DNA from 3 places in the Rhizobium sp. AG207R genome. Region 2 is predicted to be linked to each of the others. Evidence: predicted binding sites of a transcription regulator. Region 2 holds the regulator's gene; each other region holds the start of a gene.

The links. Region 2 encodes PhoB, which activates phosphate uptake and scavenging genes when phosphate is short. Its sites were predicted from a motif close to TGTCATNNANCTGTCAT; they were not measured.
Region 1: the regulator PhoB is predicted to act here: its motif matches at 3,201-3,217, upstream of JJQ51_RS22180 (esterase-like activity of phytase family protein).
Region 3: the regulator PhoB is predicted to act here: its motif matches at 3,595-3,611, upstream of JJQ51_RS08490 (DUF2794 domain-containing protein).

What each region holds. Positions count from the first base shown of each region.
Region 1 is NZ_JAEPVT010000009.1:192,002-201,991, forward strand. It holds gene glmU (bifunctional UDP-N-acetylglucosamine diphosphorylase/glucosamine-1-phosphate N-acetyltransferase GlmU) at 1-330, shown strand, start outside; gene glmS (glutamine--fructose-6-phosphate transaminase (isomerizing)) at 444-2,270, shown strand; gene JJQ51_RS22175 (DUF502 domain-containing protein) at 2,448-3,149, shown strand; gene JJQ51_RS22180 (esterase-like activity of phytase family protein) at 3,387-4,874, shown strand; gene recG (ATP-dependent DNA helicase RecG) at 4,919-7,024, opposite strand; gene JJQ51_RS22190 (FAD assembly factor SdhE) at 7,198-7,512, shown strand; gene mfd (transcription-repair coupling factor) at 7,509-9,990, shown strand, end outside.
Region 2 is NZ_JAEPVT010000002.1:676,409-686,398, reverse strand. It holds gene phoR (phosphate regulon sensor histidine kinase PhoR) at 241-1,497, shown strand; gene JJQ51_RS07275 (substrate-binding domain-containing protein) at 1,682-2,716, shown strand; gene pstC (phosphate ABC transporter permease subunit PstC) at 2,779-4,260, shown strand; gene pstA (phosphate ABC transporter permease PstA) at 4,257-5,591, shown strand; gene pstB (phosphate ABC transporter ATP-binding protein PstB) at 5,607-6,422, shown strand; gene phoU (phosphate signaling complex protein PhoU) at 6,473-7,186, shown strand; gene phoB (phosphate regulon transcriptional regulator PhoB) at 7,218-7,901, shown strand; gene JJQ51_RS07245 (GcrA family cell cycle regulator) at 7,991-8,518, opposite strand; gene JJQ51_RS07240 (aspartate aminotransferase family protein) at 8,943-9,990, shown strand, end outside.
Region 3 is NZ_JAEPVT010000003.1:195,917-205,906, forward strand. It holds gene JJQ51_RS08475 (ABC transporter permease) at 1-1,303, shown strand, start outside; gene JJQ51_RS08480 (Bax inhibitor-1/YccA family protein) at 1,499-2,239, shown strand; gene JJQ51_RS08485 (GNAT family N-acetyltransferase) at 2,358-2,915, shown strand; gene JJQ51_RS08490 (DUF2794 domain-containing protein) at 3,172-3,573, opposite strand; gene JJQ51_RS08495 (DUF1223 domain-containing protein) at 3,906-4,649, opposite strand; gene acnA (aconitate hydratase AcnA) at 4,906-7,596, opposite strand; gene ccmA (heme ABC exporter ATP-binding protein CcmA) at 7,858-8,505, shown strand; gene ccmB (heme exporter protein CcmB) at 8,759-9,418, shown strand; gene JJQ51_RS08515 (heme ABC transporter permease) at 9,498-9,990, shown strand, end outside.

The sequences.
Region 1 (9,990 bases), on a different contig from region 2:
AAGGTCAATCACCTGACCTACATCGGCGATGCGACGATCGGCGCCGGCAGCAATATCGGCGCTGGCACGATTACCTGCAACTATGATGGGGTCAACAAACATGAGACGCATATTGGCGCCAATGCTTTCGTCGGTTCCAACTCATCGCTGGTCGCGCCCATCCGCATCGGCGACGGCGCATATATTGCTTCCGGCAGTGTCATCACCGATGATGTTCCGGCCGACGCGCTGGCTTTTGGCCGGGCTCGCCAGGAAGTAAAGCCAGAGCGAGCCAAGGCAATCCGCGAGCGAGCTCTTGCCATCAAGGCAGCGAAGAAGGGCGGCCACTAAAACTCGCGTGTCGACGTAACGGTCAGAAATCGAAAGTGACCGTGACGGCAATTGAGAAAATCGCAGGAATGATTAGGACTTGCCCTCATATCTGAGGCCAGACGGAGAGCTGTATGTGCGGTATTGTGGGGATCGTCGGAACGAAGCCTGTGGCGGAGCGCTTGGTGGACGCGCTGCGGCGGCTCGAGTACCGCGGCTATGATTCGGCGGGAGTTGCGACGATCCACGACGGCGTGATGGATCGCCGCCGCGCAGAAGGAAAGCTGTTCAATCTGGAAAAGCGCCTCGAGTCGGATCCTTTGCCCGGCACGACCGGCATTGCACACACGCGTTGGGCAACCCACGGCGTTCCGAATGAAACCAATGCCCATCCGCATTTCGTCGAAGGTGTTGCTGTCGTCCACAACGGCATTATCGAGAACTTCTCCGAGCTGCGCGAAGAACTGAAGGCCGAAGGCCAGGAATTTGCTTCGCAAACGGATACGGAAGTTGTCGCTCATCTATTGGCGAAATACGTTCGCGAAGGCCTGGACGCACGTTCGGCCATGCTGAAAATGCTGAACCGTGTGACGGGCGCCTATGCATTGGCCGTGATGTTTCAAAACGATCCCGGCACGCTGATGGCGGCGCGTTCTGGCCCGCCACTCGCGGTCGGCCACGGCAAGGGCGAGATGTTCCTCGGCTCGGATGCCATCGCACTTGCGCCTTTCACCAACGAAATCACCTATCTCGTCGATGGTGACTGCGCCATCGTTAGCCATGCCGGCGCGACCATTCTCGATTTCAGCGGCAAGGAAGTGAGCCGGCTGCGGCAGATTTCCCAAGCGACCGCCTATGTGGTCGATAAGGGCAATCACCGTCACTTCATGGAAAAGGAAATCTACGAGCAGCCGGAAGTCATTTCCCACGCGCTCAGCCACTATGTCGATTTCGCCAGCCATCGCGTGCGCCCGGATGTCTCGGCCATAGATTTCGGCGGCGTGTCCGGCCTTGCGATTTCGGCTTGCGGCACCGCCTATCTTGCCGGCCTGATCGGCAAATACTGGTTCGAGCGCTATGCGCGTCTTCCGGTCGAAATCGATGTGGCCTCCGAATTCCGCTATCGCGAAATGCCCTTGTCGCCGTCGCAAGCGGCGCTGTTCATTTCCCAATCCGGCGAAACCGCGGATACCTTGGCTTCGCTGCGCTATTGCCGGGACAACGGCCTGAAGATCGGCGCCGTGGTCAACGTCAGGGAATCGACCATCGCGCGCGAATCCGACGCGGTGTTTCCTATCCTGGCTGGTCCCGAGATCGGCGTCGCCTCGACGAAGGCTTTCACCTGCCAGCTTGCGGTTCTCGCATCGCTCGCGATCGGAGCGGGCGTTGCTCGCGGCACGGTCAGCGCCAAGGATGAACAGGAAATGGTGCGCCATCTCGTCGAGATGCCGCGTATCATGGCGAATGTGCTGAATATCATCCAGCCGCAGATGGAAAGCCTGTCGCGCGAAATCTCGAAGTTCAAGGATGTGCTCTATCTCGGTCGCGGCACCAGCTTCCCGCTCGCCATGGAAGGCGCGCTGAAGCTGAAGGAAATCTCTTATATCCACGCCGAAGGCTATGCGGCCGGCGAATTGAAGCACGGGCCGATCGCGCTGATCGACGAGAATATGCCCGTCATCGTCATCGCTCCGCATGACCGCTTCTTCGACAAGACCGTTTCCAACATGCAGGAAGTGGCGGCGCGCGGCGGCCGAATCATCTTCATCACGGATGAGCTTGGCGCGGCAGCCTCGACATTGCCGACCATGGCGACCATCACCTTGCCCGTCGTCGACGAGATCATCGCCCCGATCATATTCTCGCTGCCGATTCAATTGCTTGCCTATCATACGGCCGTCTTCATGGGCACGGACGTCGATCAGCCGCGCAATCTCGCTAAATCGGTCACCGTGGAATAGGACAACTTCCGTCCCGCATTTGCCGTCACGTCATCGTGAGCCGGACGTTTGTTCGGCTCGCGGACGCAGCTGGCGGGTTGTATGCCGCACTGATTTCTGGCACGATTCCCATTCTGAGATGGTGGGGAGGATTTGCCGGGTAGCAGTAGGCGGCGGAACGGAGTTTTCGAGCGGCGAATGACTGAAAAACTCATCAAAATGTCCGTAACCACGCGGATCAGAAACAATTTCCTGGCCGGCCTGATTATCTGCGCCCCGATCGCCATTACCCTGTGGCTGACCTGGTCCGTCGTTCATTGGGCCGATAGCTGGGTTCGCCCCTATATTCCCGCGCGCTACGATCCTGAAAGCTATCTGAACTTCGCCGTTCCGGGGACCGGCCTGGTGATCGCGATGATCTTCATCACGATCGTTGGTTTCCTCGCCAAGAACCTGATTGGCCAGAGCATCGTCCGCTTCGGGGAGTCGATCGTCAACCGCGTGCCGCTGGTGCGGACCATCTATAAGAGCGTCAAACAGATCTTCGAGACTGTGTTGAAAGAGCAGGGCACATCCTTCAAGAAGGTCGGGCTGATCGAATATCCAAGCCCAGGCCTCTGGTCCATGGTATTCATATCGACCGATGCCAAGGGTGAGATTGCTTCGAAATTCAATGCCATGGGTCAGGACATGGTGGCGGTCTTTCTGCCGCCGACACCTGTGCCCACGGCCGGCTTTCTGGTTTTCGTTCCACGCGAAAAGATCACGGTGCTCGACATGAGCCCGGAGGATGGCGCCAAACTGCTGATCTCGGGCGGACTTGTATCGCCCGAATACAAGGAAGAGCTCATCGCGGCGAAGGGGCTGCCCAGGCCCGTTCCGATAAAATCGCTGACTTAGAAACGCTCCCGTTCCTGTCGTAGGTTGCCTGGCCTCGCGTATCACGCGAGCTGTCATGTCTCTATCATATTGACGCCTTAGATCGTCCTACGGGACAGGCAATCGGATGCATCTCATCATCGAACATTCGGAGTTTCGACCCCGGCTGTTGTTTTTCGACGCGGCTTGAGAGCGGGTCGGAGATGGATCTCATTGTCTCCATACATATTTTCACTGGAGGATATTGTCTTGAAATATATGCATTCGAAGAGCTTGCCGCTGTTGTCGGCCGCGCTGGCAGCATTTGTTTTTTCCGCACCAGTCGCGGCGCTTGCTGATAATTCCATCGCAGTCCAGGGCGTGACGCTCGTCAACAAGGGACGTGTCGCGGTCGGTCGTATCCCCGCCAATCTGCGCGACAAGTTCGGCGAGACCTTCGGTTCCGGTTCGGGAATGTCGATCGACACCAAGAGCTGGGTCCGCAATGCCGACGGCACCTATAAGGGTTCGCTCTGGCTGCTGCCGGACCGCGGCTATAATGTCGCCGGCACCACCGATTATCGCGGACGTCTCAACACCATCGATATCAAGCTGACTCCGGTCGCTCCCGGCGCGACGCCGCCGGCCGGCCAGGAACAGTCGGGCGTCGAGGCCAAGCTCGCGGATACTCTGCTTTTGAAAGACAACAAGGGCAACGAAACCACCGGCCTCGACCCCGCCAACGGCGTTCGCCAGGCAGAAAGCGGTATGCCGCTTTTGCCGCAGGCACCGAACGGCAAGATCTCGCTCGATAACGAAGCTATTGCTCGGCTGCCCGACGGTTCGATGTTCATCAGTGACGAATACGGTCCTTACATCTATCGCTTCTCGGCAGACGGGCGCATGATCTCGGCCACGGCACCGCCGGCGGCGTATCTGCCAATGCGCCACGGCGCCGTGAATTTTTCCTCGAACAATCCCGGTCCCGGTGAAGCCGCGCCCGATCCGAAGGATCCGACCAGCGGGCGCCAAAATAATCAGGGCTTCGAGGGGATGTCCCTGACGCCGGACGGCAAGTTCCTGATTGTCGTGCTTCAGTCCGCGACCCGCCAGGACGGTGGCGATTCCAGCTCTACCAGGCAGAATACACGCGCCCTGGTCTATGATGCCGCCGATCTCGACCATCTGAAACTGGTGCACGAATATGTCGTGCCTTTGCCTGTCTTTACCAATGAAAAGGGCAAGACGGCCGTCGCCGCGCAAAGCGAAATCGTGGCACTCTCACCGACAAGCTTCCTGATGCTGGCGCGCGACAGCAACAATGGTTATGGCCAGAAGGGCGATAAGTCGCTCTATCGTAGCATCGTTGCCGTCGATGTGTCCGCTGCCACCGATATTGCCGGCGGCAAGTTCGACGGCGACACGGCTGTCGCGCCAAAGGGCGTTCTTGATCCCTCCGTCAAGCCGGCTGTCGTCAGCCAGTTCATCGACATCAACGACAGCGCCGATCTTGCGCGCTTCGGTCTGCACAATGGCGCGCCGAACGACCGTAACAACCTCTCGGAAAAGTGGGAGGCCATGTCGATCGTCAGCGTTCAGGATCCGAAGCTGCCCGACGACTACTTCCTGTTCGTTGCCAATGATAACGACTTCATCACCCAGGACGGTTTCCAGGTCGGAGCCGCCTACAAGGATGAAAGCGGTGCCGATGTCGACACCATGTTCCAGGTGTTCCAGGTCACCATTCCCGGCCTCGCCGCAAAGTAATGTCGTGAGAGACAGGGATGGACGCGGCTAACGCGTCCATCCGCTCACCCCGCTCGCAGGAACCGGATCGCCTCGTCGCGACGGAAGAGATAGAGCAGGGTGCGTACCGCACTGCCACGCTCGCTGGTGAGCTCCGGATCGCGCTCAATGAGATAGGCGGCATCCTTGCGGGCAATTTCCAGGAGATCGGCATGGGCTTCTAGGCTGGCGATGCGGAAGCCAGGTGTGCCGGACTGGCGTGTCCCCAGAAGCTCGCCTTCGCCGCGCAGCTTCAAATCCTCCTCGGCAATGCGGAAGCCGTCTTCCGTCTCGCGCATGATCGACAGCCGCGCATGCCCAGTTTCACCGAGGGGGCCTTTGTAGAGCAGGATACAGGTCGAGGCTTCGTCACCGCGACCGACGCGGCCGCGCAGTTGATGCAGCTGTGCTAGGCCGAAGCGCTCGGCATGTTCGATGACCATGATGGTCGCGTCAGGGACATCGACACCCACTTCGACGACGGTCGTGGCCACCAGCAGACGGATCTCGCCATTCTTGAACGCCATCATCACGGCGTCTTTTTCCGGGCCGCTCATCCGGCCATGGATCAGGCCGATGCCCGGTCCAAGCGCCTTGGTCAATGTCTCATGGCGCTCTTCGACGGACATTAAATCGGATTCTTCGGATTCCTCCACAAGTGGGCATATCCAATAGGCTTTTTTACCCTCAGATAGCGCGCTTCTCAGGCGTGCGACGATGTCGCCGGTTCGTTCATTCGGAATGGTGATCGTCTGGATCGGCTTGCGTCCCGCCGGCTTCTCAGTGAGCTTCGAAACGTCCATATCGCCGAAGGCGGCGAGCACCAGCGTTCGCGGTATGGGCGTCGCGGTCATCACGAGCATATGCGGCGAGATGCCCTTCGCGGTCAGGCGCAGGCGTTGGTGAACGCCGAAGCGGTGCTGCTCGTCGACCACAGCCAGCATGAGGTTGGCATAGGCGACGCTGTCCTGGAAGAGAGCATGCGTGCCGATGATGATCTGTGCTTCCCCGGAAGCAATGCGCTCGAGGATCGCATCCCGCTCGCGTCCCTTTGTGCGGCCTGTGAGAACTTCGACGGAAAGGTTTGCACTCGCTGCGAATTTTGAAATCGTTGCATGATGCTGGCGAGCCAGGATTTCGGTCGGTGCCATCAACACGGCCTGGCCGCCGCTTTCGATCACGGCGGCAATCGCCATCAGTGCCACCAGTGTCTTTCCCGCGCCGACATCACCCTGCAGCAGCCGAAGCATGCGCTCAGTGCCCGCCATATCCTTGAGAATATCGGCAACCGCTTCACGCTGGCTGTTCGTCATCGAGAAGGGCAGGGATTCCAGTATCTTGCGGCTGATTTCTCCAGTTGCATGCACCGGCTGCCCCGCAACCTTGCGCAGCCTTTGGCGCACGAGAGAGAGCGACAATTGCCCTGCCAGGAATTCATCATAGGCAAGCCGGCGGCGCGCGGGAGATTGCGGATCGATATCGGCCGCATCTCTCGGCGCATGCAGCATGTGGAAGCTATCGGAGATCGAGGGAAAGCCCTGCCTCTGCGTAAGGGTTATATCATCCCACTCAGGCAGCTGCGGAATGCGCGGCAGCGCCGCCTCGATGGTCTTGCGCAGGAACTTCGGCGTGAGGCCGGCGGTTAGCGGATAGACCGGTTCGACGAGCGGCAGGTTTTCCGCTTCACTCTCGCGCATGATGTAATCCGGATGCACCATAGATGGGCGGCCGTTGAACCAGTCGACCTTGCCGCTGACGGTGACCGTCTCGTCGATCGGCAGCTGCTTTTCGAGCCATTGCGCCTTACCCCGGAAGAAGACCAGCGCCAATTCTCCGGTCTCGTCGTGCAGATAGACGCGATAGGGAACGTTGCTACGCGCATTCGGCGGCGGCTGGTGTCGGTCGACACGGCCGGTAATGGTGACGATGGCGCCCTGCGGCGCCCTCGCGATACCGGGCTGCTCGCGTCGGTCGATGATCGAATGCGGCGCGTGGAAAATGAGGTCGATGACCCGGCAATCGTCGATCGTCTCGCGGTCGAGCAGTTTAACCAGCAGCTCGGATACCTTCGGCCCGACGCCGGGCAGCGAAGAGATGGAGGCAAACAGCGGGTCGAGGATAGCGGGACGCATGGCCGGCAAAATGCGACGGGCAGGGCGCATTTGGCAAGGGGCAGCGAAGAACTCGATCCGTTTGAGCCCGACACTCCCCGGAAAATTGCATCGCAGGTGCTTTTTTCTGAAAAACCGGTTCCCACCTTTAAGCGCTGGTTTTATAGAGACGCATCAACATAAAGGTGTTTTTGATGACTGGGCTGACCCTCAGCAGTGCCGATCTCGATCCTCGCCGTCGGCGCATCCTTTTCCGTTGCTGGCATCGCGGCATCCGCGAGATGGATCTGGTCTTCGGCCAGTTTGCCGATAATGAGCTGCCTGGATTGGCTGAAGCCGATCTTGATGAGCTTGAGCGCATCATGGCTGAAGAGGACAACGATCTCCTGAAATGGATCCTCGGCAGCCAACCGACGCCGCAGCATCTGCAGACGCCGCTCTTTGAGCGCTTGGCCTCTTACAAGCCCGATTTCGAAGAAATCGCCGAAAGGTTCGGATTAACGAAATGATCCCCGGTTTCGACGCGAAGAAGCTGCTCGCCGCAAGCGAGCCGATGACGATCGGTCATGTTCCAGCCGGCCTGGAGCCGTTCCTGATTGCCGAAATGGCAAAGGCCGGTCAGCCGATAGCCTATGTCATGTCCGACGGTCAGCATATGGCCGATGTCGAACAGATGCTCGGCTTCATCGCGCCCGAAATCCCTGTTCTCACCCTGCCTGCCTGGGATTGCCTTCCCTACGACCGCGTTTCTCCAAGCTCCGATACCTCGGCCCGGCGCCTGGCGGCTTTGTCCGGCCTGATCGCACATCATCGCAAGCCGCATGCGGCGATCGTGCTGGTGACCGTCAACGCCATGCTGCAGAAGGTGGCGCCGCAGGACATTATCGAGAGCCTGGCCTTTTCGGCCCGACCGGGTAACCAGGTGCGGATGGATGACATCGCGGCCCGCCTGGAGCGCAACGGTTTCGATCGTGTCGCAACGGTACGTGAGGTCGGTGAATATGCGGTGCGCGGCGGCATTCTCGACGTCTTCGTTCCCGGCACGGAAGAGCCGGTGCGCCTGGATTTCTTCGGCGATACGCTGGAAAGCATCCGCAGCTTCGATCCCGCCAGCCAGCGCACGACAGGGCAGGTGCGTTCGCTCGATCTCAATCCGATGAGCGAAGTGACGCTGACGCCGGATACGATCAGCCGCTTTCGCAAGAATTATCTCTCCGCCTTCGGCGCCGCTACGCGCGATGACGCGCTCTATCTCGCTGTCTCCGAAGGCCGCCGCTACGCCGGCATGGAACACTGGCTGCCGCTCTTCTACGAGAAGCTGGAGACGGTTTTCGACTATCTCAAGGGCTTCCGCTTGGTCACGGATCACACCGTGCGCGAGGCGGCTGAGGAGCGCTCCAAGCTCGTCTTCGATTATTACGATGCCCGCCTGAATGCCGGCCAGCAGGCCAAGGGGCAGATGGCGCAGGGCACGCCCTATAAACCGGTCACGCCTGGTCAGCTCTATCTCGATGGCAAGGCCTTCGGCAACGCGCTCGATGCCTTCGGCGCGATCCGTATCTCGCCCTTCAATGAACACGAGGGTGAAGCGCGTCGCGTCATCGAGCTTGATGCCCGCCAAGGGCCGCGCTGGGCGCGGTCAGCGACTGACACAGCCGATAGCGAGCGCGTCAACGTCTTCGATGCGGTCGTCAAGCATATTGCCGACAAGCGGGCTGCAGGTGGCAAGGTGCTCATCTCCGCCTGGACCGAGGGTTCGCTCGATCGCCTGCTGCAGGTGCTCTCCGAACATGGGCTGGCGCGCGTCAAGACGATTGAGGCCTTCAAGGATCTCAGCGGCCTCGCGAAGGGTGAGGCGGCGGCCGCCGTACTCAGCCTCGAAGCCGGTTTCGAGGCTGGCGATCTGATCGTCATTGGCGAGCAGGATATTCTTGGCGACCGCATGGTGCGTCGCTCCAAGCGCCGCAAGCGCGCCGCTGATTTCATCTCGGAAGTGGCAGGCTTGGACGAAGGCTCGATCGTCGTTCATGCCGAGCACGGCATTGGCCGTTTCGTTGGGCTGAGGACCATCGAGGCCGCCGGCGCACCGCATGCCTGCCTTGAGCTGCAATATGCCGATGATGCCAAACTCTTCCTGCCGGTCGAGAACATCGATCTGCTCTCGCGCTTTGGCGGCGAGGGCACCGAGGCGCAGCTCGACAAGCTCGGCGGCGGCGCCTGGCAGATGCGCAAGGCGAAGCTCAAGAAGCGCCTTCTGGATATCGCTGGTGACTTGATCCGTGTCGCAGCCGAGCGCCTGACGCGCCACGCGCCGGTGCTGACTTCGCCCGAAGGGCTCTACGACGAGTTCGCTGCACGCTTCCCCTATGACGAGACCGACGACCAGATGAATGCCATCGAGGCGGTGCGTGAGGATCTCGGCGCCGGCCGGCCGATGGACCGCCTCGTCTGCGGCGACGTCGGCTTCGGCAAGACCGAGGTGGCGTTGCGTGCCGCCTTCGTCGCCGCCATGAATGGCGTGCAGGTCGCCGTTGTCGTGCCGACGACCTTGCTCGCCCGCCAGCATTTCAAGACCTTTTCCGAGCGTTTCCGCGGCCTGCCGATCCGGGTACAGCAGGCATCCCGCCTGGTTGGCGCCAAGGATCTGGCGCTGACCAAGAAGGAAGTTGCCGAAGGCAAGACGGATATCGTCGTCGGCACACACGCGCTGCTCGGCGCCGGCATCAGCTTCGCCAATCTCGGCCTGCTCATCATCGACGAGGAGCAGCATTTCGGCGTGAAGCACAAGGAGCGCCTGAAGGAGCTGAAGAGCGACGTGCATGTGCTGACGCTGTCGGCGACACCGATCCCGCGCACGCTGCAGCTGGCGATGACGGGCGTGCGCGAACTCTCGCTCATCACGACGCCGCCGGTCGACCGCATGGCGGTGCGCACCTTCATTTCACCCTTCGATTCCCTCGTGATCCGCGAAACGCTGATGCGCGAGC
Region 2 (9,990 bases):
TCGGCTCCTCGGCTGTTTACACGGCGTTAACCCTACCGCTGGCAGCGGTAAAAAAGCTTGGCCAGGAAACTGGAGCTTTTGTTCAATAGTTTCAAGCCCTTTACGGCTACCCTCCTTTGCCGGCTACATTTATTTTTGTCAGTTACTGGCTTCTGTGGATAGAGCCGAATACTTCTGTCATGAATCGCAGATAAGACGCGGAATCCAGCGTTCCATGATGGCAGGCGAAGGACGGCGCAGTTGGAAGACGAATGGTCATTTGTCAGGAGGTTGGCAGTTCGGCTGCGGCAGGAGAGCGCCATCCTGGTTCTGGCGACGCTGATTGCCGCACTCGCCCTGTTTGAAGGCATCAATACCGGCGCCGTATTCTGGATCTGGGCGATTGTCATGATAGTCACACTGCTTCGCCCGCCGCTCGTCGAGCGGGTCGAGGTTCCGTCGCAGGCCGAGACTCCGTCCGTTGATGCGCAAGCCCTGCTCCGCACCGCCTTTGCAGGACTGGCAGCACTCGATATGCCAGTGCTGATCATCGACCGAGAGGCATCGGTGCTGGTGCAGAACATGGCCGTCGAAAAAGCCTTCGGTGCCTTTCCGATCGGCGCACATATTTCCTCCAAGCTGCGCTCGCCGGGTCTGCTCGACATGGTGCGCGAGACCATCGCGACCAATACGCCGAACCAGATCGAGCACTCCGAGCGCCTGCCTTCGGAACGGGTCTATGTCGTCCGCATCGCGCCGATTGATCTGCCGGAGATCGACAGGCAGGAAGATGCGCTCTTCCTGCTCTCCTTCCGCGACATATCGGAGCTGCGCCACATCGACCGCATGCGATCCGATTTCGTCGCCAATGCCAGCCACGAATTGCGCACGCCGCTGGCGTCGCTGCGAGGCTTCATCGAGACGATCCAGGGACCTGCCAAAGCCGATCCGAAGGCGCAGCAGCGTTTCCTCGGCATCATGCTCGATCAGACGACGCGCATGAGCAGGCTGGTCGACGACCTCCTGTCGCTGTCGCGCCTGGAGCTGAAGTCGCATATCGCGCCGGATCAGAAGGTGGATCTGGTGCCCCTGCTCGGCCACGTGCGAGACTCCCTGTTGCCGCTGGCCGGTGATCTCGATGTCAGCATCAATCTGCATTTGCCGGCGGGCAAGGTGGAAGTATTGGGCGATCGCGACGAGCTGGTGCAGGTCTTCGAAAACCTGATCGAGAATGCCTGCAAATACGGCCAGGAAGGCAAGTCGGTCGAGGTTTCGCTGCTGAACGGTGCCGGCCAGGCCGTCGAGGTCGTCGTCTCGGACAAGGGGCCGGGGATACCCGCAGAACATGTGCCGCGCCTGACCGAGCGCTTCTATCGCGTTAACGTTGAGGATAGCCGGTCCAAGAAGGGAACCGGTCTCGGGCTTGCCATCGTCAAGCACATTCTGACCCGCCATCGCGCCAGACTGATCGTCAAGTCGGAAGTCGGAAAGGGAACCGACTTTACGGTTCGCTTCTGACAAGCTCTACCTGCCCCGGTTTAGGTGGCGATTTATCCAAATTATATCAGGCATATAGCCTGTCATAATTGTTTCACTCGCCTGACATAAAAGGGCGGTGTTTTCGCCAGTAAGAATGGACTGCTGAAAAAGTGGATGTGGCCTCCACCTCGGCGCTCTTCAAAGCTCATCAGGGGGATTCGTTGTGAATGCTTTGAAAATATCCATTCTTGCGCTGGTTGCATCGGTTGCCCTTGCCGGCACTGCAACCGCTCGCGATCAAATTCAGATCGCCGGTTCATCGACCGTATTCCCATATGCCAAGATCGTGGCCGAAACTTTCGGCGAGACCTTCACCAACTTCAAGACCCCGGTGGTCGAGTCCGGCGGCTCCGGAGCCGGCCTGAAGGAATTCTGCAAGGGTGTGGGAACGGATTCGATCGACATTGCCAATTCCTCTCGTCCGATCAAGGACAGCGAAGTCGCAGCCTGCAAGGCTGCCGGTGTCGCTGACATCCAGCAGGTCAAGATCGGCTATGACGGCATCGTCTTTGCCTTCGACAAGAGCAATCCGGATATCAGGTTCGAACCGGTCGATCTCTACAAGGCGCTTGCTGCCGAGGTCGTCGTCGACGGCAAGCTCGTCGCCAATCCTTATAAGAAGTGGTCTGAGATCAATCCATCGCTGCCGGATTTTGAAATCGCCGCCTATATTCCGGGCGAGAAGCATGGCACGCGCGAAGTTTTCGAAGAGAAGGTGCTTGCTGCCGGCTGCAAGGCTTCCGGCGCGGCCGATGTCATCAAGGCAGCATTCTCGGATGCCGCTCAGCAGGCGAAGAAATGCATTGCCGTGCGCAAGGATGGCGCCGCAGTCGATATCGATGGCGACTATCCCGAGACCTTGGCCCGCATTAATGCCAACAAGCATGGCATCGGTGTGTTCGGCCTGTATTTCTTCCAGAACAACGCCGACAAGCTGAAGGTCGCCACCGTCAGCGGCATCGTACCCTCGGGCCAGACGATCGCCGATGGCACCTATCCGGTATCGCGACCGCTGTTCTTCTACGTCAAGAAAGCCCATCTGGGTGTCGTCCCGGGGCTCAAGGAATATGTCGATTTCTTCACGAGCGATCAGATGATCGGACCGGACGGCCCGCTGGCGGAATATGGCCTCGTGCCGGCGCCGGATGCTGAGCGCGACCAGATCCGCAAGGACTTCGCGGGCGGGAAGATCATGTGACTGCTGAAGGGTCGGGCACCGGTGCGGCTTTCCGCTGCCCCGGGGTTCGCCGGGGAATGGGAATGAGTGTATCGCTGCTGCTGCTCTGCTTGTCGGTCTTCGGCGCCTCCGCTTTCGTGCTGGGGCGAGTGAGGGCGGCTGCGCTGTCGGGCGGCAGGTCTTCGTCCATGCATTCCCGGCTCGGCTATCACGGTGCCTATGCCGCCATATGGGCGGTACTTCCGCCCCTGGCACTCATCTGCGCCTGGCTGATCGTCAGTCCCATCGTCATCGACCGCCTGGTGACCAAATCCTTTCCCGAGGAGGTTCAGTCTCTGCCGCCGGCTGAGCTCAATCTCAGCTACGGCATGGTGCGCAGCATCGCCCGTGGCATGCGCATGCTCGATAGCCAGGAGCTTGCCGACGTTGATGGCGGCAAGGCCGATCTTCAGTTGCTGTTGGCGCAGAAGGGCGTTCCACTCGCCGTACGCCCCACGGGCTACATGATCGAGGCCGCGAATAGATATAATGGCATGCGTGAATTGAGCCGCATGATCATGTCGGTAGCGGCGATCGTCCTGTCGTTGCTTTGCGCAGTCCATGGTCTTCGCGCGATTGCGCCGCGTTTTCGCGCCCGCAACCGGGTCGAGCAGGTCATTCTCGGAGCTCTGATCGTTGCCTCCTCCATTGCGGTGCTGACAACGGTCGGCATCGTCGTTTCCATGCTTTCGGAGGCGGCGCGTTTCTTCAGCGCAGTGCCGGCCAGCGAGTTCTTCTTCGGCACCGTCTGGGACCCGCGCTTCACCGGCGCCGGCGCGCAGACCTCGGGCACCTTCGGTCTGATCCCGCTCCTGGCAGGTACGATTTATATCGGGCTCGTGGCCATGCTCTTTGCCGTGCCTATTGGCCTGTTTGCCGCGATCTACATGGCCGAATATGCCTCGGCTCGCGTCCGTTCCATCGCCAAGCCGATGCTGGAGGTTCTGGCCGGCATTCCAACGATCGTCTACGGCTTCTTCGCCCTTGTCACAGTCGGCCCCTTCCTGCGCGATATCTCCGCCGAGATAGACGGGCTGATGACCGGAAACTACAGAAGCTTCATCGAGGCGCAGAGCGTTTTGACGGCTGGCTTTGTCATGGGCGTGATGCTTATCCCTTATGTTTCGTCGCTGTCGGACGATATCATCATGGCGGTGCCGCGCTCGCTGCGCGACGGCTCCTTGGGCCTCGGCGCCACGCGGTCGGAAACGGTCAAGCGCGTGCTCCTGCCGGCGGCTCTTCCGGGCATCGTCGGCGCGCTGCTGATGACCGCGTCGCGGGCGATCGGCGAAACCATGATCGTGGTACTGGCCGCAGGCGTTGCCGCGCGCATGCAGCTCGATCCCTTCGAGCCGATGACGACGGTCACGGTGAAGATCGTCAATCAGCTGACCGGCGATCTGGAATTCACCTCGCCGCAGACGCTCGTCGCCTTCGCCCTCGGCATCACGCTGTTCTGCCTGACGCTGTGCCTCAACGTCTATGCGCTCTACATTGTCCGTCGATACAGGGAGCAATACGAATGAGCGGCGTCGTATCTTCCTCTCAGCTCAACATGCCGCGCGGTCTGACGCCGGGTGCGTCTGTGCACCGAGATATCGGCATCAAGCGGCGCTATGCCGCCGAGCGTCGCTTTCGCGCCTATGGGATGACCGCCGTCATCTTCGGTCTCGTCTTCCTTATCATCCTGGTCTCGACCGTGGTCCGCACTGGTTATACCGCCTTTGTCCAGACTTCGATCACCTTGCCGATCGAATTCACCGAGAAGGTAATCGACCCGACGGGTAAGCGCATGAACGATCCGAAGGTGCTGATCGCTGCCAATTACCCCGTACTGGTGCGCGATGCGTTGGTGAAAGCGCTTGGCATCGATCCGGCCAATCGCACGCTTGTACGCGAGGCGATGGCGATGGTGTCGGACAGCGCCAGGATCGTGTTGCGCGACAGAGTCGTTGCCAACCCCTCTATCATAGGGACGACACAGAGCGTCACATTCCTGGCCAGCGCCAACATCGATTCCGCCAACAAGGGGCAGATCGATCTGACCGTCAGCGAGAAGGATCGCAAGATTTCCGACCGCCAGGTCGCATGGATGAAGCAACTCAGCGAAAGCGGCGCGCTTCATAAGGCCTTCAACAGCGGTCTCTTTCTGTCGGGCAATTCGAGCCGGCCGGAAGCCGCCGGGCTTGGTGTCGCGCTGATCGGCTCGCTCTACCTGATGCTGACCGTTCTCGTACTTGCCTTGCCGGTCGGCGTTGCCGCCTCGATCTATCTGGAAGAGTTCGCCCCGAAGAACCGGCTGACGGATCTGATCGAGGTCAACATCAACAATCTCGCTGCCGTCCCCTCGATCGTTTATGGCCTGTTGGGTCTCTCGGTCTTCATCAACATGATGGGGCTGCCGCGCTCGGCATCGCTGGTCGGCGGCCTTGTACTGAGCCTGATGACGCTGCCGATGATCATCATCGCCACGCGCTCGGCCTTGCGTGCCGTGCCGCCGTCGATCCGCAGCGCAGCGCTCGGTCTTGGCGCATCGCGCATGCAGATGGTCTTCCATCATGTTCTGCCGCTCGCGATGCCTGGCATTCTGACGGGCACGATCCTAGGGCTTGCCCATGCGCTCGGAGAGACCGCGCCGCTGCTTCTGATCGGTATGGTCGCCTTCGTTGCCAATTATCCGGCATCGCCGCTCGATCCCTCGACGGCGCTGCCGGTGCAGATCTACATGTGGGCGAGCGAAGCCGAGCGGGCCTTCGTCGAAAGAACGTCCGGCGCCATCATCGTGCTCCTCTTCTTCCTCGTCGCGATGAACATCGGCGCCATCCTGCTGCGCCGCCGCTTCGAGCGGCGCTGGTAAGGGAGGGCGCACGAAATGAACATGATGACGGAAGCTGCCAGCGAAAGAGCCTTGGCCAAGAAGATGACGACGATCCCTTACAAGATGATCGGCCAGGACGTTTCTGTGTTCTACGGCGACAAGCGGGCGCTCTTCGACGTCAATCTGAAGATCCGCGCCAATACGGTCACGGCCCTGATCGGCCCTTCCGGCTGCGGCAAGTCCACCTTCCTGCGTTGCCTCAACCGCATGAACGATACGATCGAGACCTGCCGCGTCACCGGCAAGATCACGCTCGACGATCAGGATGTCTACGACGACAGCATCGATGTCGTGGAATTGCGCGCCCGCGTCGGCATGGTCTTTCAGAAGCCCAACCCGTTTCCGAAGTCGATCTACGAGAATGTCGCCTACGGCCCGCGCATCCATGGCCTGCATCGCTCGAAGGCCGATCTCGAGCATATCGTCGAAACCAGTCTGCAGAAGGCCGGTCTCTGGGGTGAGGTGAAGGATCGGCTCCATGACGCCGGCACGAGCCTGTCGGGCGGCCAGCAGCAGCGCCTCTGCATCGCGCGCGCCGTTGCGGTCAGCCCGGAGGTGATCCTGATGGACGAGCCGTGCTCTGCGCTCGATCCGATCGCAACCGCCAAGGTCGAGGATCTCATCCACGAGCTTCGGGAGAATTTCACCATCGTCATCGTGACGCATTCCATGCAGCAGGCCGCTCGTGTCTCGCAGCGTACCGCAATGTTCCATCTCGGCCACCTGGTCGAGGAGAACGACACCGATAAGATGTTCACCAATCCCGACGATTTCCGCACGCAGGATTACATCATGGGCCGTTTTGGTTGATGATGGCAGGCGCGCGGCTCCTTTCACACAGTTCACTTGAGGATAGAAAAATGGTCTCCACTCACATTCTCTCTGCCTATGACGAAGACCTGAAGTTTCTGACGCGCCGCATTGCCGAAATGGGCGGCCTGGCCGAGCAGATGGTTAGCGACAGCGTACGCGCTCTCGTCAACAGCGACGCGGCCCTGGCCCAGAAGGTCATCTCCGACGACGTCGTTCTCGACCATGCCGAGCGCGAAGTTGGTGACAAGGCGATCGTCACCATCGCTCGTCGTCAGCCGATGGCAGCGGACCTGCGCGAAATCATGGGCTCGATCCGCATCGCCTCCGATCTGGAGCGCGTCGGTGATCTCGGCAAGAATACCGCAAAGCGCGTCATCGCCGTTCAGGGCACGGGCGTGCCGCGTCGTCTCGCTCGTGGCATCGAACACCTCTCCGAACTGGCACTGAGCCAGCTCAAGGAAGTTCTTGATGTTTACGCGACCCGCTCGCCCGATAAGGCCGTGTCGATCCGCGAACGCGACGAGGAAATCGACGCCATGTACACCTCGCTCTTCCGCGAGATGCTGACCTACATGATGGAAGATCCGCGCAACATCACCACCTGCACGCATCTTCTCTTCTGCGCCAAGAACATCGAGCGCATCGGCGACCATGCCACCAACATCGCCGAGACGATCTATTACATGGCGACCGGTGCTCAGCCGGAAGGCGAGCGCCCGAAGGACGATACCGCCAACACCGTCGGCGCAGTGACGGAATAATCTGGAAGCGAAGAAAGGAGACCATAGGCGCATGGTTCCGAGAGTTGCTGTTGTAGAAGACGAGGAAGCGCTTAGCGTTCTGCTGCGCTACAATCTTGAGGCCGAAGGCTTCGAGGTCGACACGATCCTCAGAGGTGATGAGGCCGAGCTGCGTCTCCAGGAGCGCATCCCCGATCTCCTGATCCTCGACTGGATGCTCCCCGGCGTGTCCGGCATCGAGCTCTGCCGCCGGCTGCGTATGCGGCCGGAGACGGAGCGCTTGCCGATCATCATGCTGACGGCTCGCGGCGAGGAAAGCGAGCGCGTGCGCGGACTTTCGACCGGCGCGGACGATTACGTCGTCAAGCCGTTCTCGACGCCGGAGCTGATGGCCCGCGTCAAGGCGATGCTGCGGCGCGCCCGCCCGGAGGTTCTCTCCACGGTGCTGCGTTGCGGCGATATCGAGCTGGACCGCGAAACCCATCGCGTCCACCGCAAGAGCCGCGAAGTCCGGCTGGGGCCGACAGAATTCCGCCTGCTGGAGTTCCTGATGTCCTCGCCAGGCCGCGTCTTCTCGCGTTCGCAGCTGCTCGATGGCGTATGGGGGCACGATATCTACGTCGATGAACGCACGGTCGACGTCCATGTCGGCCGTCTGCGCAAGGCGCTCAATTTCTCCAATATGCAGGATGTCATCCGCACCGTTCGCGGCGCGGGCTATTCCATGGAAGCCTGAGCGGCTCGCCGCTCGGGTGTTACTAAATAGCGGCGGAAATAGAAAAACGGGCCTCGAGGGGCCCGTTTCTCTTTGTCTTGCGGTAACTTTCAGCCGTTGTTGCGACGGCGGTCATGCACCGGCTGGTAGGCCATGCGCTGATGATAGGTGCAGTAGGGGGACGAATCCGGGCTGTCATTGCCGCAGAAGTGGAAGTCGTCCTTCAGCGGGTCCCCGACCGGCCATTTGCAGGTGCGTTCCGTCAGCTCCGTCAGGCCGAGGCGGCGGGAGATCGGAACGACGACGTTCGATGCCGGGCGATACTGAATTTCATTGACGGAATCTATCTCGATCTCTTCCTTCAGCATGGTTGCACCCTGCTGGCGGGCGACCACGGTGCGGGTAGCGACGCGCGAGCCGTAGGTCGTTGCGCGGGGAGCCGCGGCACTGCGCTTTGGCGTGCGCGTCGCGGTTGCCGTGCCGCCCGCCTTCGCTCGGCCAGGAAGGTTCAGGCGGTGCACCTTGCCGATAACGGCATTACGGCTCACGCCACCGAGCTGCGCAGCGATCTGGCTGGCGCTCAACCCTTCGGACCATAGCTTTTTCAGCTTCTCGACGCGTTCGTCTGTCCAATTCATGCCCTGTCTCCGCTGTCGCGTTTCCGATGGCAGAATCCCTCACCATTGCCTCGCATGGGAACGAGGCGCGAAACGCTCTAAAATTGTGGTGACTAGTTCCGCCGCATGCAGTCTAGCAATTGCTTTTTAACCTAGTGTGAGGCTGACTCCGTGACAAGAGTCGCGAGAATCTTGAGGAATCGATTTCGAGGTTTTCCCCAACTTGCTGCCTAGGCGTGGCATTTCTGCAATAGGCGCCGCCGAACCTATCTCTTTTGCCCGCAAGCGCTATCTCGCACCTGCTAAAACGCCAGTTTTGTTGACATCGCGATGCAAAACATCAATAGTGCCCGGGCCGCCGCAAGGCGGCATTTTTGATTTTTTCGGACCCGTTTCATCAAATCGAAGCGATCGGTCCTTAAAGTTGTGATCAGGAGATATGGCCATGGCCGAGACCACGCCGCTTTATGACACCTATATGCGCGCTCCGTTACGGTTCGAGCGAGGCGAGGGCGTCTGGCTGGTCACCGAAAATGGCGAGCGCTACCTCGATTTCGCAGCCGGCGTCGCGGTCAACTCGCTCGGTCACGCCCATCCTCATCTCGTCGCCGAATTGAAGGCCCAGGCCGACAAGGTCTGGCACCTGTCGAACCTCTACGAGGTGCCCGGTCAGGAGAAGCTGTCGAAGCGGCTGACGGAAGCGACCTTCGCCGACAAGGTATTCTTCACCAATTCGGGCGCCGAGGCGCTGGAATGCGCCATCAAGACGGCGCGGCGCTATCAATTCGCCAAGGGGCATCCCGAAAAGTTCCACATCATCACCTTCGAGGGCGCCTTCCACGGCCGCACCATCGCGACCATCGCCGCCGGCGGCCAGGAGAAGTATATCGAGGGCTTCGGACCCAAGGCACCGGGTTTCGATCAGGTACAATTCGGCGATCTCGATGCCGTGCGCGCCGCCATCACGGATGCGACGGCCGGAATCCTGATCGAGCCGGTTCAGGGCGAGGGCGGCATCCGTCCGGCCACCAACGAATTCCTGCGCGGGCTGCGTGAGATCTGCGACGAACATGGCCTGCTGCTGATCCTCGACGAAGTACAGTGTGGCGTCGGCCGCACTGGCAAGCTCTTCGCCTATGAATGGGCCGGCATCAAGCCTGATATCATGGCTGTCGCCAAGGGCATCGGCGGCGGTTTCCCGCTCGGTGCATGCCTTGCGACGGCAGAAGCCGCCTCAGGCATGAAGGCAGGCACCCACGGTTCCACCTATGGCGGCAATCCGCTCGCCATGGCGGTCGGAAATGCCGTTCTCGATATCGTGCTTGCCGAAGGCTTCCTGCAGCATGTGCGCGATGTCTCGCTGGTCTTCCGCCAGGGGCTCGCCTCGCTCAAGGATCGTTTTCCTGACATCATCGAGGACGTTCGCGGCGAAGGTCTGATGCTCGGCATCAAGGCGGCCATTCCGCAGGCAGAGCTGCTGCAGGCTATCCGTG
Region 3 (9,990 bases), on a different contig from region 2:
GGCGGCACTTGCAGCCCTGGCGATCGTCACCGCCTATGACCGCTTCATCGCAGTCGTCTTCGTCGTCTCGATCGCTGGCGCTTTCGTCGTGCTGCGGCTGGTGGCAGCCCTGCTCTCCTGGCTTGCCCGCCGCAGCCCGCGCGTGCGCTCGCCCGCGCTGCGCCTGGCGATCGGCAACATTCATCGGCCGGGCGCGCTCACCTCGTCCGTCGTGCTGTCGCTCGGCCTTGGGCTGGCGCTGCTGGTGACCTTGACACTGATCGACGGGAATATGCGCCGCGAGCTGATGGGGCGCATGAGCGAACAGGCGCCGAACTTCTTCTTCGTCGATATTCAGGGGCCGGAACTGGAAGGCTTCCGCAAGATCGTCCTCGACATCGACCCCAAGGGCAAGCTTGTCGAGGCGCCAATGCTGCGCGGCCGGATCGTCGCCTTCAACGGCGAGGATGTCACCAAAATGAAGGTGCCGGCCGCAGGCCAATGGGTGCTCCGCGGTGACCGCGGCATCACCTATGCCGATACAGTGCCAGAAAACGCCTCGATCACGGAAGGCAAATGGTGGGACAAGGATTATAGCGGCGAACCGCTGGTCTCCTTTTCCGAAGAGGAAGGCAAGGCGCTCGGCCTGAAGCTCGGCGACAAAGTTACCGTCAACGTGCTTGGCCGCAACGTCACCGCCAGGATCGCCAGCTTCCGCAAGGTTCAATGGCAGTCGCTGTCGATCAATTTCGTGATGATCTTCTCGCCCAACACCTTCAGGGGCGCTCCGCACGCCTGGCTCGCGACCCTGACCGATACTTCCGCCACCTCGGAACAGGAAGCGGCGATCCTGAGGAAGGTCACCAATAGCTACCCGACCATCACAAGCGTCCGCGTCAAGGATGCGCTCGATGTCGTCAACACGCTCGTGGGACAGCTGGCGACGGCCATTCGTTCCGCTGCCTCTGTCGCACTCATTGCCTCGGTGCTGGTGCTGGCCGGTGCGCTCGCGGCCGGCAACCGCGCCCGCACGCATGATGCCGTCATCCTCAAGACGCTCGGCGCGACGCGGGCAACATTGATCCGTGCCTTCAGCTACGAATATCTGATCCTGGGCGCCGCAACCGCCATCTTCGCGCTGATCGCCGGCTCCGCATCCGCCTGGTACATCGTCAGCCGCATCATGCGGCTACCTTCTGCCTTTCTGCCCGATGTCGCTTTCTCCACGCTGGCTATTGCGCTGATTTTGACGGTCGGTATCGGCTTGATCGGTACTTGGCGGATTCTTGGGCAGAAAGCAGCGCCTGTTCTGCGCGAACTCTGATTCGTTACGGAGACGAACCGGAAGCCGGCAAAACGGCTCGATATTACATCGATTTAACATGCGCCGGATCGCTTGACCCTTGTGTATGAGGCCCGAAAGCCTCATATTCTGTGCAGGCATGCTGAGCTCCGCAGCGGCGCCTGGGCCTTGAAAGACCCGACACCGTAATCAAATCGGAGCTTGAAAGAGGAAAACATGGCTGACTTTCGCAATTACCAAAACCGGGCGCAGAGCGGTGCGCAATCCGGTGAGATGATAGACGAGGGCCTTCGAGCCTACATGCTCAAGGTCTATAACCTGATGGCGCTGGGTCTGGCGATCACGGGTGTTGCCGCCTATCTCTCCTTCTCGCTCGCTTTCGCAAACGGACAAATCACGGCCTTCGGCCAGGCGATCTATCTGAGCCCGCTGAAGTGGGTGGTCATTCTCGCCCCGCTCGCAATGGTCTTCTTCCTGAGCTTCAGGATCAACCGCATGAGCGTGGCCGCCGCGACGACGACCTTCTGGGTCTACGCCGCGCTGGTAGGCCTGTCGCTGTCGTCGATCTTCATCATCTACACCGGCCAGAGCGTCGTGCAGACCTTCTTCGTGACCGCCGCCTCCTTCGGCGCGCTGTCGCTCTACGGCTACACGGCCAAGCGTGACCTGTCGGCGATGGGTTCGTTCCTGATGATGGGCCTTTTCGGCCTGATCATTGCGACGCTCGTCAACATCTTCCTGGCTTCGTCCGCCCTGCAGTTCGCCATCTCCGTGATCGGCGTCCTGATTTTTGCAGGCCTCACCGCCTACGATACGCAGCGGATCAAGGAAATGTACTACGAAGCCGACGACGTGACCGTGGCCGGCCGCAAGGCGATCATGGGCGCCCTGTCGCTCTACCTCGACTTCATCAACCTGTTCATGTTCCTGCTGCAGTTCCTCGGCAACCGCCGTTAATTGCAGCATGAAATGAGACACGAAAAGGCGGCTTCGGCCGCCTTTTTTATTTGCCTGGGCACAAGCGCTGCGATTTTATGGCAACCGTCGCAAATTCGCAGATCAGGCAATAGAAACAATGTCCGTCAGCCTCCGCAGTGCAACCTTAGACGACCTTCCCCACATCACCGCCATCTACAGAGATTCCGTTCTGAACGGCACGGCAAGCTATGAAATCACGCCGCCGAACCAGGAGGAAATGGCGGCCAGGTTCGAGGCAATTCGTGACAAGGGCTATCCCTATCTGGTCGCCGAAGACGATATCGGTGCGTTTCTCGGCTATGCCTATGCCTCCGCTTTCCGCACGCGGCCGGCCTATCGCTGGATGGTGGAGGATTCGATCTATCTGGCGCCCGAGGCGCGCGGGCGCGGCATCGGCAGACTGCTGCTCCATGCCCTGGTGGAAAACTGCCAGACGCTCGGCTTCCGCCAGATGATCGCCGTCATCGGCGGCGCCCACCCCGCCTCCATCGCCGTACATCGCGCGGCAGGCTTTGCCGAAGTGGGGCTGCTCAAGGGTACCGGCTACAAGCACGGCCGCTGGCTGGATACCATGCTAATGCAGAAGGCGTTGGGCGAGGGCGCGGAGAGCGATCCGGATCCATCGGTCTATCCTGGGACATTGTTTGGGGGGTAGTGTCGAGCTGCCTTTATGCCGAACCTCTGCTACCCCCCTCTGTCACTTCGTGACATCTCCCCCACAAGGTGGGAGATTGGCAACTTGTGGCACGCGTGCGCCTAAAGTGAAGATGGGGGTTGCAGAAACTGCAGGTTATTGGTTTGGAAAGATGTGCCGCAAACTCCCAACAATCTCCCCCCTTGTGGGGGAGATGTCACGAAGTGACAGAGGGGGGTGCCGCACTCGCCACAAGCACACAGCCAATGACGAGAAATTACTTCTCCACCAGCTTCAGCTGCTTGTCGAAAACCTTCAGCACTTGGTTCAGGTCATGACCGCGTTTCAGGATCATGCCGTTGGTATTGACGACTGAGAAGGCGCCCTGCTTGGCTGAAAGCTTCGGATTCTTTTCGATGCGGAAGAGCGGCATTTCGCCGGAGCGTTTGAAGACGGAGAAAACCGCCTTGTCCTTCAAATGGTCGATGGCGTAGTCGCGCCACTCGCCCTCACCGACCATGCGGCCATAGATCCAGAGAATTGCATCCAGCTCCCGGCGATGAAAGGTCACCGGCAGCGGGTCCTTGCTCTGTTTGTATTCTCTGAGATCAACGACGACGGATGAATTGGTATCGACGGAACGGCTTTCACCGTGTCTCAAATCCGGCTGATCAGTCATCAATCCCCCAAGGGCTATCTCATGACAGGAGAATGACAGTTTGCCTCAGCCGCATCAAATTGCAAGACGGCTGGCGACTCACAATTTCTTTCCCGGCTGTGAAAGCACCTCGTCAACGCCGCATTTCAGACAAAACGACGCCCAATTTACAGGAAGTATAGGCAGCCGTTTGGCGCCGCCGCGTCAAACGGCCCGGCCGGGGCGCATCGATTAAACCCCAGCCCCGAATGCGTCCTCGCCGGGCACCTCCCCTTTTTGGCGCCAGCCAAAATAGGGACCCCTTTTGGAATCAGTTCAAAATGGAAGACCTCCGGCAAAGCTGGAAAAATCGTTCAGCCGTCCGAGCCTACCGTCAGAACAGTCGCCCCGAGAATGGCAGCCGGATCGCCTGAAGATGTCGACGACTGCAGCAGAATCGCAAGGCCTCGCCGGCCAGCCTTATCCAGCACGGTGGACGGCAGCACGAGGCTCATGGCCTTGCCGTCCCACATGCCGACTGTTTCGACATCGGATACCGCGTGCATATAGGCAATCTGCTGGCCGTTGTTTTCGCCGCCTTTCGGCGCCACCATCTGCTCCTTGTCGAAATAGACGGCAACGACATTCGCCTTGCCCTGCCCAGCGCCGATCTTGATCTCGAGCTCGTCACCCTTCATGGCAGCACTGACCGGAACCGTCAACCCCTCGCCAAGGCGCTGAAAATCATCAAGTTTGACGTTAATGGCATCGAGATCGGCACCGTTCATGTGATCTCTGCCATTGACGATCGCTTGCGGCGTATAGACGCCGCTGCGCCCCATCGTACGGGCATAGGCATATTGGCGCGCCGTATTGTCCTTGGATGCCATCGTGTCGTTCCAGCCGAGATAGTTCCAATAATCGACGTGATAGGCGAGCGCCACGACATTGCCCTGGCGGATCAGCTTACGGAAGGCAGCATCGGCGGGAGGACAGGAAGCGCAACCCTGCGAGGTGAAGAGTTCGACGACGCCCTTGATCTTCGGAGCCTCCTGCGCATGCAGCGAACTTGCGAGCCCAATGCCTGCCAGAAGTGGAGCCAAAAATCGAAGGCGCATTCTATCTTACCTCTGCATCCAATCTCGAGCGCCGTCTGCCTACACGGGCTCTGCAAAACTCGCGCTTCTTGGGGCGACCAGGCCACATCAAGCCCGAAAAATCTGAAACAAGAGATAATAGTTTAACGCGATGACGCAAAGTCACGATGGGGTGAGGCCGGAGTGAGCAGAAGTCTCGCAGTACACATCACCGTGAAAAACAAGAGGCCGCCGGAAGAGTTTTCCGGCGGCCTCCCATAACAGCGTTTAATACCTATCAGGCGGCGAGATCGCGCAGAACGGTCTGCAGGATGCCGCCATTGTTGACGTAGATGACCTCGTCCAGCGTATCGATGCGGCAGAGGATCGGAACATCCTTCACCGACCCGTCGCCATAGGTGATCTTGGCGATCTTGCGCTCGCGCGGCTTGATGTTCTCCAGGCCTTCGATCGTCACGAGTTCGTCGCCCTTCAGGCCGAGGCTTGCCCAGGTGGTGCCTTCCTCGAAGACGAAGGGGATGACACCCATTCCCACAAGATTCGAGCGGTGGATGCGCTCGAAGGACTGGGCGATGACGGCGCGCACGCCGAGCAGGTTCGTGCCCTTGGCAGCCCAGTCGCGCGAGGAGCCGTTGCCGTATTCGACGCCTGCGAAGATGACGAGCGGAACGCCCTCGGCCTTGTACTGCATGGCCGCATCGTAGATCGACGTCTCTTCCTTGGACGGATAATGGATGGTGTAGCCACCTTCCTTGCCGTTCGGGCCGAGCATGTGGTTGCGGATGCGGATGTTGGCAAACGTGCCGCGCATCATGACTTCATGGTTGCCGCGGCGCGTGCCGTACTGGTTGAAGTCGGCAATGCCGACGCCATGGTCGATAAGGTAGGAGCCGGCCGGCGAGGCAGCCTTGATCGAGCCGGCCGGAGAAATATGGTCGGTGGTGATCTTGTCGCCGAAGAGGCCAAGAACGCGCGCGCCCTTGATGTCGGAAACGCCGGCGCCCTTCTTGCCCATGCCCACGAAGTAGGGCGGGTTCTGCACATAGGTCGAGTTGTCGTCCCACGCATAGGTCTGGCCCGGAGGAACCTGCACGGCCTGCCAGTTGGCGTCGCCCTTGAAGACGTCGGCATACTTGGTTTCATAAAGCTCGCGGGTGACGTACTTTTGGATGAACTCCTGAACCTCGTGCGAGGTCGGCCAGATGTCCTTCAGATAGACCGGCTTGCCGTTCTGGTCTTCGCCGATCGGCTCCTTCGTCAGGTCGAGCTGCACCGAGCCGGCGAGCGCGTAGGCGACGACGAGCGGCGGCGAAGCGAGATAGTTCGCCTGGACGTCGGGCGAGATGCGGCCTTCGAAGTTGCGGTTACCGGAGAGGACGCCGGCAACGATCAGGCCCTTGTCGTTGATCGTCTTCGAGATCGGCGCCGGCAGCGGGCCGGAATTGCCGATGCAGGTGGTGCAGCCGAAGCCGACCAGGTTGAAGCCGAGCTTGTCGAGATCGGCCTGCAGGCCGGACTTGGCAAGATATTCGCCGACGACCTGAGATCCCGGCGCCAGCGAGGTCTTGACCCACGGCTTGCTCTTCAGGCCCTTGGCAACGGCGTTGCGGGCCAGAAGGCCGGCAGCGATCAGCACCGACGGGTTGGAGGTGTTGGTGCAGGAGGTGATGGCGGCAATGGCGACGTCGCCATGGCCGATATCGAAATCCGTGCCTTCGACCGCATAGCGGTTGGAAAGCTGGCCGGGCTTCTTGTATTCGGTTTCCAGCGAGGTCGCGAAGCCGGAAGCGATGTTTTCCAGCGCGATGCGGCCTTCGGGACGCTTCGGACCGGCCATCGACGGCACGACGTCGCCGAGGTCGAGTTCCAGCGTGTCGGTGAAGACGAGGTCGGAACCGTCATTGTCGCGCCACATGCCCTGAGCCTTGGAATAGGCTTCGACGAGCGCGATGCGGTCCTTGGTGCGGCCGGACATGTTGAGATAGTGCAGCGTTTCCTTGTCGACCGGGAAGAAGCCGCAGGTCGCACCATATTCCGGACCCATGTTGCCGATGGTGGCGCGGTCGGCGAGCGGCATGTTGTCGAGGCCGGGGCCGAAGAATTCGACGAATTTGGAAACGACGCCCTTCTTACGCAGCATCTGCACGACGGTCAGAACGAGATCGGTCGCGGTAACGCCTTCCTTGAGCTTGCCGGTGAGCTTGAAGCCGATGACTTCAGGCAGCAGCATGGAGACCGGCTGACCGAGCATGGCGGCTTCAGCCTCGATGCCGCCGACACCCCAGCCGAGAACGCCAAGGCCGTTGATCATCGTCGTGTGCGAATCGGTGCCGACGCAGGTGTCGGGATAGGCGATGGTTTCGCCGTCTTCTTCCTTCGTCCAGACAGTCTGGCCGAGGTATTCGAGGTTCACCTGGTGACAGATGCCGGTGCCGGGAGGAACGACGCGGAAGTTCTTGAATGCCTGCTGGCCCCACTTCAGGAAGCGGTAGCGCTCGCCATTGCGCTGGTATTCCAGCTCGACGTTCTTGGCGAAAGCCTGCGGTGTGCCGAATTCGTCGACGATGACCGAGTGGTCGATGACGAGGTCGACGGGAACGAGCGGGTTGATCTTTTCCGGATCGCCACCGAGCGAAACCATCGCGTCGCGCATGGCAGCAAGGTCGACAACGGCCGGAACGCCGGTGAAGTCCTGCATCAGCACGCGCGCCGGGCGATAGGCGATTTCGTTCTCGACGGTGCCCTTGTTGGTCAGCCATTCGGCGACGGCAAGGATATGTTCCTTGGTGACCGACTGCCCGTCTTCAAAACGCAGCAGGTTTTCCAGAAGCACCTTCATGGAATAAGGCAGCTTGGAAACGCCGGGAAGACCATTGGCTTCAGCCTTGGGAAGGCTGAAATACACATAGTCTTTCCCGCCCACGGTCAGCGTGGAACGACAATTAAAACTGTCAAGAGATTTAGACACGAGATACCCCGTTTCTGATAGCCAACACAGTCGTGCGAACGCCTATGCACTTTATGCACATCAGGATGCGGGTACGGCCATTTCCGCTGTCCGCACGTAAGGGAAAACCTTAAGTTCGGCGCAAGGATGGAATTCACGCCGACCGCTGGCGTGGTTGCAGGTCTTATAGATAATTTCGTAAAGAGTTGCCAGAGTGACAAAGCGCAAATTTGGACAATTTTTTGCGCGCTGCAGCAACGAAAACGGGGAAAGCCGGAGCGAATGCATCTAAGCGCTGAAAATCTGGCGGCGAGGCGGGGCGAAGACCTGATTTTCTCGAACGTTTCCTTTGACTTGGATGGTGGCGACGCCCTCATCCTGACCGGCCGCAACGGCTCGGGAAAATCGACGCTTCTGCGCGTTGTGGCGGGCCTTCTCAGACAGGAGAAAGGCAGCGTCACATTCACCGGAAATGGCGGCGAACCGGGACGCCCCGCGGGCGAGGCCAGCCACTATCTTGGTCACCGCAACGCGATGAAATCCGAGCTGACGGTCGCCGAAAATCTGACCTTCTGGAAAACCTTTTTCGGCGACATGGCTGATGGCTTTAGCCTCGATGTCGATGAGGCCGCCGACGCCGTCGGGCTCGCCAGCATCACACATCTGCCCTTCGGCTACCTTTCGGCCGGCCAGCAGCGGCGAATCGCTTTTGCCAAACTTCTGGTCGCCTACCGCCCGATCTGGATCCTCGACGAACCGACGGCAGCTCTCGACAGCTCGGCCGATCAGCTCTTCGCCGGTCTCATCACCGCCCATCAGAAGACCGGCGGCATCGTTCTTGCTGCAACGCACCAGCCACTGGGTCTGGAGAATGTGCAGGAAATGCGGATGACGGGGTTTGCCGGGGTGAGTGAGGGGGTGTGGGGATGAAATCGATAGCACCGAACTTGCCGAGCCTTCATTACCCCCCTCTGTCACTTCGTGACATCTCCCCCACAAGGGGGGAGATTGGCGGGAGTTTGCTGCGTCTGCTCATAAAGCCAACGAGCTCAGCTTCTCCATCTGCGGATTCGATCTCAGAAGAGGGCATGCACGCGCCACAAGTTACCAATCTCCCCCCTTGTGGGGGAGATGTCGCGAGAGCGACAGAGGGGGGTATCTTTCAGCACGGCAGGATTTCCCCATGACCGCCCTCTTCCTCCGCGACCTCAGACTTTCGGTGCGCGCTGGCGGCGGGGCGTTGATCGGCATCCTCTTCTTCCTCACCGTCGTCGCCGTCATCCCTTTCGGCGTCGGGCCTGACCTCAAGCTCCTCTCGCGCATCGGCCCGGCCATCGTCTGGATCGGCGCGCTGCTGGCGAGCCTCCTCGGCCTTGATCGGCTGTTCCAGGCCGAGCGTGACGACGGCTCGCTCGATCTGCTCGTCATGCAGGAAACGCCGCTGGTACTGACGGTCTTCATCAAATGCACAGCGCATTGGGTGGCGACAGGCCTGCCGCTCGTCATTGCCTCGCCGCTGCTCGGCCTCTTTATGAATATGAACGAGACGGCAATCGGGGCGACGGCGCTGACGCTGCTCGTCGGCTCGACGGCGATCACCTTCATCGGCGCGGTCGGTGCTGCGGTCGCCGTGGCCTTGCCGCGCGGCGGGCTACTGGTCTCCATTCTGGTGTTGCCGCTCACCATTCCGGTGCTAATCTTCGGCGTCAGCGCCACCTATGCCGCCGTCGAAGGGCCGCAGCCGTTCCTGCCGCCCTTCCTGATCCTGATCGCGCTCACCTTGTTCTTCGCCGTCCTCGGCCCGGCCGCTGCTGCTCTTGCCCTGCGGAACACGACTGATTGATCGCAATAAGATACTGTTTCGTCCATCCGGGACAATGCGGTCGATTGCCGGAAATGCCATATCGGGTTAAACAAGCCGCATGAGCGATATCACTGCGATCAGCCGATTTTCCGACCTTGCCAATCCCACGCGGTTCCTGGCTTTCTCGGCGCGTCTCATTCCCTGGCTAGCGGCCATCTCGGCCGTGCTCTTCGCGATCGGCCTCTATCTGTCCTTTACGACCGAAGGCGATTATCAGCAGGGCGATACGGTCCGCATCATGTATATTCACGTTCCGGCCGCCTGGCTGTCGATGATGTGCTATACGATCATGAGCATGTCGGCGATCGGCACGCTGGTCTGGCGCCATCCGCTCGCCGATGTCGCCGGCAAGACGGCGGCACCGCTCGGCGCCGCCTTCACGCTGATCGCGCTGGTCACCGGTTCGCTCTGGGGCAAGCCGATGTGGGGCACCTATTGGGTCTGGGATGCACGCCTGACCTCGGTCTTCATCCTCTTCCTGATGTATCTCGGCCTGATCGCGCTGAACCGCGCCATGGACGATCCATCAAAAGCTGCCCGCGTCGCCTCGA